DNA from 2 places in the Staphylococcus sp. 231237_7MaSpsaltlick genome. Region 1 is predicted to be linked to the other one. Evidence: riboswitches for the same ligand, from Rfam matches in the RefSeq annotation. Region 1 holds a riboswitch; the other holds the start of a gene.
The links. Region 1 has a riboswitch for S-adenosylmethionine ahead of ACF91D_RS10200 (aminotransferase class I/II-fold pyridoxal phosphate-dependent enzyme). Riboswitches for the same ligand answer to the same signal wherever they lie in the genome.

Region 2: linked by a shared signal. The riboswitch ahead of ACF91D_RS00700 (Na+/H+ antiporter NhaC family protein) and the one ahead of ACF91D_RS10200 (aminotransferase class I/II-fold pyridoxal phosphate-dependent enzyme) in region 1 are both predicted to bind S-adenosylmethionine.

Annotation. Positions count from the first base shown of each region.
Region 1 is NZ_JBICNX010000004.1:381,037-384,219, forward strand. It holds gene ACF91D_RS10190 (PTS sugar transporter subunit IIC) at 1-247, shown strand, start outside; gene ACF91D_RS10195 (aggregation-promoting factor C-terminal-like domain-containing protein) at 804-1,565, shown strand; SAM riboswitch class I at 1,689-1,797, shown strand; gene ACF91D_RS10200 (aminotransferase class I/II-fold pyridoxal phosphate-dependent enzyme) at 1,864-3,051, shown strand; gene ACF91D_RS10205 (D-lactate dehydrogenase) at 3,038-3,183, shown strand, end outside.
Region 2 is NZ_JBICNX010000001.1:125,669-128,851, reverse strand. It holds gene ACF91D_RS00710 (SDR family oxidoreductase) at 12-893, shown strand; gene ACF91D_RS00705 (flavin reductase family protein) at 1,030-1,641, shown strand; SAM riboswitch class I at 1,790-1,890, shown strand; gene ACF91D_RS00700 (Na+/H+ antiporter NhaC family protein) at 2,002-3,183, shown strand, end outside.

The DNA.
Region 1 (3,183 bases):
AGTCACAGGTTTTGCTGGAGCACTTATCGGCATTGGCGGTACTAAAGAATCTGCTGGATTTGGTATTATTGGACTAGTCGGTCCGATTAGTGCATTTAGGTTTATGGAACATTCACCACTATTGAGCCTGTTGATGGTATTTATTGCATTTTTTGTAGTGCCATTTACAATTGGTTATATTATTAATACCTTCTATATGAAAGTATTGAAATTATATGATCGAGATATTTTTAAATTCTTAGCATAATGAAAATAATTTAAAATACAGCTTAATAAAGTTAACATTTAATTGAGTCGTCTACAGGAATAATAAAAGCTGTAGACGATTTTTTCGGTAAAGTTAAAGTTGAATACCGTCATGAAAGTAATAGATAGTTAGCGATTGAATTTTCAGAAAAAACAAAAATTACAAGTTTTGCCCCAATAAATATATTTTTTAACGGTTTATATTGTTACAAAAATATTACAGAAAGGATACTTGTAATAATTCAGAAAATAGTCGTAATGTGAAAAAAGTAGTAAATTACACTGTTATCACAACATTTTACTCTAAATGTTAGCGTTATCTTTGATAGTTTATGCGTAACAAAACAAAACAAAAAGATTGCAATGTTACATAATGAGCTTGTTTTTGTAAAGTTTTGTTATACACATGTAATATAAAAACGAGAAATTTATGGTATATTATTTGTGGTCAAAAAATTAGACATAAATTTTAAACAATATTAGCAGATACGATAATTTTATTAACGAAAATATAATTTACTTTTAGAAAAGAATTAAATTTGGAGGATTTTTTTATTATGAAGAAAACAATTTTAGCATCATCTTTAGCAGTAGCATTAGGTGTAACTGGATACGCAACTCAAGCAGATCAAAATCAAGCGCACGCTTCTGAGCAAAACATCGACAAAGCACACTTAGCAGAATTAGCTCAAAACAATGCTTCAGAATTAAACGAAAAACCATTACACGCTGGTGCTTACCACTATGACTTCGTATTAGGCGGATTCGAATATAAATTTGATTCAGATGGTCAATCATGGTCTTGGAGCTATGACGTTGCAGGTTCACAAAGTGCATCTACAAACGTTTCATCAAACTCAGCTCAACAAGATGTAAGTGCACAAGCATCTACAAACACTAACGAAAAATCATCTAACGAAGTAAGTTCACAACAACAATCAAGCAATGTAGAAGTTCAAGCAGTTGAAGCTCCTAAAGCTTCTTCAAACTCAAACGTTCAAACTGCTCAAACAAGCACTGCAACTAAAACATACGAAGCTGCAAAAACACAAGCTGCTTCAACTGGTGGGTCAGTTAAAGCTCAATTCTTAGCTGCTGGTGGTACTGAAGCTATGTGGAATACTATCGTATTACCTGAGTCAAGCGGTAACCCAAATGCTGTTAACGAATTAGGATACAGAGGTTTAGGTCAAACTAAAGAATCTTGGGGAACTGGTTCAGTTGCTACTCAAACTCAAGGTATGATTAACTATGCTAAACAACGTTATGGTTCAATCGATAATGCATTAGCTTTCCGTGCAGCTAACAACTGGTGGTAAGATTTAATTAAACAATTAAATGATTCAACACTATATATAGAGCGACTCATTAGAGTCGTTCTTTTTTATTGCATTGACAAGTTTGAATATTCTGATAAAATAATTAGTAATTTAATATGAAGCAACTTATCTAGAGAAGTTGAGGGAATTGGCCCGATGATACTTCAGCAACAGACGTGATTGACGTACTGTGCTAAATCCAACAAGCAGTATTTGTCTTGAGAGATAGGTGACATATGATATGACTATATGCCGCTGAACTTCGGTATATAGTTTTTTATTTAAGGAGGGCAGTTTTATGGTAATGTCAGAAAGATTATCACAGATACCTGACAGCTATTTTGGCAAGACAATGGGACAAAAAGTAGAACATGGCCCCTTGCCATTAATTAATATGGCAGTGGGTATACCTGATGGAGAAACACCTGAGGGCATTTTAGATTGTTTTAGTAAAGCAATACATATACCAGAGAACCAAAAATATGGTGCATTTCATGGAAAAGTTACCTTTAAACAAGCGATAGTTGATTTCTATCAACGTCAATATCAAGTAGCGTTAGATAAAGAAGATGAAGTATGTATTTTATATGGAACGAAAAATGGTTTAGTTAATTTACCACAGTGTATTGTTAATCCAGGAGAAAGTGTGTTGTTGCCTGACCCAGGATATACAGATTATTTAGCTGGCGTAAAATTGGCTGATGCAATTCCGGTACCACTGGTATTGAATTCTCCGGATTATTTACCTGAATGGGATAAGGTGGCACAGTCAGTCTTAGATAATACTAAATTGATTTATTTAACTTATCCAAATAATCCGACGGGATCCGTTGCGACACAAAATGTATTTGATGAAGCTATACAGCGTTTTAAAGGGACAAAAACTAAAATTGTTCATGATTTTGCATATAGTGCCTTTGGTTTTGATCATAAAAATCCGAGTATATTGCAATCACCACAAGCCAAAGATGTAGCGATTGAAATATTTTCACTATCTAAGGGCTATAATATGTCAGGATTTAGAGTTGGTTTTGCAGTAGGTAATAAAGAAGTGATTCAGGCGCTCAAAAAATTCCAAACACATACACATGCAGGCATGTTTGGTGCGTTACAAGATGCTGCAACATACGCTTTAAATCATTATGATACATTTTTAGAGGAACAAAGTGCTACCTTTAAACGCAGGAGAGATCTTTTTGAAGCAAAATTGACTGAAAAACACATTCCATTTGAACCAATGAAGGGTGGTATATTTTTATGGTTAGCTACTCCGGAAGGTTATGATGGTGAGCAATTTGTTAAGTATTTATTAGAGGAGCAATCTATTTTAGTAGCTCCTGGCATCCCATTTGGCGAACATGGGCGTAATTATGTCAGGATTTCACTAGCATTGAACGATGCACAACTCTTAGAAGCAGCTAATCGTTTACAATCATTAAGTGCTTTATATCATAAAGAAAGAAGTGTTTGCGATGACAAAAATTAAATTGTTTGGTGTAAGAGAGGAAGATATTCCTTATATTGAAGCGTGGTCAGCACAACATAAAGTATCTGTAGATTTAGATAGTCAATTATTGACTGAATCCACAGTAGATAGTGTGCGAGGCTTTGATGGTGT
Region 2 (3,183 bases), on a different contig from region 1:
AGTGTTTGCATATGCCAGGACAAGATCCTAGAACAAAATTTTCAAGTGAAGATTTCCCGAAACAAGAACAAGCCATTCCAGGTTTACAAGATAAATTAGAGCCTAAGCCTGATTGTGGTGAAACAACTTATACCGGTTACGGACGTTTGAAAGATTACAAGATGTTAGTGACTGGTGGAGATTCTGCTATCGGTAGAGCCGCTGCTATTGCCTATGCAAAGGAAGGTGCGGATGTGGCGATTAACTACTTACCGGCTGAGCAAGTAGACGCTGAAGAAGTGCAACAAGTGATTGAAGCCGCGGGTCGTAAAGCGGTATTAATCCCAGGTGATATACGTGATGAACAATTTAACTATGATTTAGTTGAAACAGCTTATAATAAACTTGGTGGATTAGATAATGTAACAATTGTAGCAGGACATCAGCAATATAGAAATAATCTTAAAGGCTTTGATACTGAATCATTTACTGAGACATTCGAAACAAATGTCTATCCTATTTTCTGGTCAGTGCAAAAAGCAATTGATTATTTAGAACCAGGTGCAACGATTACATTGACGTCATCTGTACAAGGGTATAATCCAAGTCCAATCTTGCATGATTATGCCGCTTCCAAAGCAGCTATTATTTCACTTACCAAAAGCTTATCTGAAGAATTAGGTAGTAAGGGGATTCGAGTGAACTGTGTAGCACCAGGCCCATTCTGGTCACCGCTCCAAATTTCTGGTGGACAGCCCCAATCTAAAATTCCTACTTTTGGTCAAAAAGAAGTTTTAGGTAGAGCTGGCCAACCCGTTGAACTTTCAGGCGTATACGTCCATTTAGCTGCCGAGGAATCAAGCTATACAACAGGCCAAGTTTATGGTGTGACAGGTGGTACCCAATTAGATTAGAATTGATGCAGAAATGAGACCGTAATCTAATTTAACTATTAGTATTTTGATATCTAGACGATACTAAGTATAAGGAGGCAAGGATACATTGATATCCTACCTCCTTCTTATTTATAGAAAGGTAAGGGAATCATTTATGAAGAAATTTAAAGCAGATACTTTAACTAAAAAGCAAAATTATAAATTATTAAGTGGTAGTGTGATACCTAGACCCATCGCATTTGTTACTTCCCAAGATAAAGAAGGGCGTTTGAATGCAGCGCCATTTAGCTTTTTCAACGTTGTTAATAGTGCGCCTCCAATGATTATGATTTCTACAGGTCGTTCTGAAGGGAAACGCAAAGACACTTCTTTAAATATTGAGGAAACGGCATCGTTTGTTGTCCATATCACAGATGAAGCTACAGTAGAACAAATCAACCAAACAGCAGCACCATTGATCCGTAACCAAAATGAATTGGAAAGAACAAACCTGAATTGTGTTGACTCTGAATTAGTTTCAGTGCCTGGCATTGAACAAGCAAAAATTCGTATGGAATGTAAGTTAGATAGAATTATTCCGTTAGGTGACTCTCAAGAAGGATCTGACTTAATTATAGGTGAAGTAGTCATGTTTCATATTGATGAGTCCGTTTATTTTGAAGATAGTAAAATAGACGCCGATGCGCTTAGTGCAGTAGCTCGTTTAGCGGGTAATGATTACGCTTCTTTAGGAAATAAATTCACAATAGAACGTCCAATGGAGTAACTAAAAGATATTTAACAAAATAAGCTTTATTGAAATAATAGATAGTTGGAAGGGAGAGAAAATGAAAGCATTTATAAAAATTGTTTTCTATCCGCTTTCCTATTTGACGAATTACGATTAATACTGTACTGTAATAAAATAAAATAATAACTTATCAAGAGAAGTGTAGGGACTGGCCCGTTGATACTTCGGCAACATGATGATGCGTGTGCCAAATCCAGTAGCATAAATTATGCTAGAAGATAAGAATGAATCACAGATTACTCTTTCTTCTTAAATAGAAAGAGTTTTTTTATTTTTAGGACTAAAAAATAATAGAATGTTAGATTCTGTTTTAATATTTAGGAAAGTTGGTTATGTATGGAGGAGACAAAAAAAGGTAACGCATGGGCTTTGATACCTTTAATCGTATTTGTTGGTATGTTTTTAGGTGTAGGTATTGGTACGGGTGACTTTACTACGATGCCACTCAATGTAGCTATATTAGTTGCGTCTATCGTTGGCTTAGCATTAAACAGAAAAGAAGCATTTCATAAAAAGGTTGAAGTTTTTACAAAAGGTGCAGGACATTCTAATATTATTTTAATGATGTTGATTTTCTTGTTAGCAGGTGCATTTTCCCAAACGACAGAAGATATGGGCGGCGTGGAGTCGACAGTTAATTTAGGGTTATCATTAATACCAGAAAACTTAATTATTGTCGGGCTCTTTATTATATGTATGTTTGTATCTTTATCAATGGGTACGTCTGTAGGAACGGTAGCTGCTATAGCGCCAGTTGGTTTTGGTTTAAGTCAGGCTACAGATGTTTCAGCAGCTATCACAATGGCTACTGTTGTTGGTGGCTCTATGTTTGGTGATAATTTATCGATGATTTCTGATACTACAATAGCTGCAGTACGTACTCAGAAAACGAAAATGAGCGATAAATTTAAGGTGAATATAAGAATTGTCTTACCTGGTGCGATATTTACTATTATTGTGCTTTGGTTTTTAACTAATGGTGCGCACATAGATGCAAGTAAAAGTTACGATTATGACCTTATTAAAGTAATTCCATACTTATTTGTGCTTATCTTAGCACTAATAGGTGTAAATGTCGTTATCGTATTAATCGGTGGTGTTGTACTTTCTGCAATTATTGGATTAATTTATGGTTCATTTGGATGGACTGGCTTATTAAATTCAATATCTAAAGGTATTATCGGCATGGAAGATATAGCGATTATTGCATTGCTCATTGGTGGATTAGTTGCGTTGATTCAACATAATGGTGGTATTACTTGGTTGTTAAATTTTGTACGCAGTAAAGTTAAATCTAAACGCGGTGCAGAATTAGGGATTGCTGGCTTAGTAAGTGTTGCAGATATATCAACAGCAAATAATACTATTTCTATATTAATGGCAGGCCCATTAGCGAAAGATATATCAGAAGAATATGATGTAGATCCGCGTAAATCAGCCAGTATTTTAGATATGTTTGCGAGTTGTTTCCAGGGTATGTTGCCATATAGTCCTCAGCTGATTGCGGCTGCAGGTGTG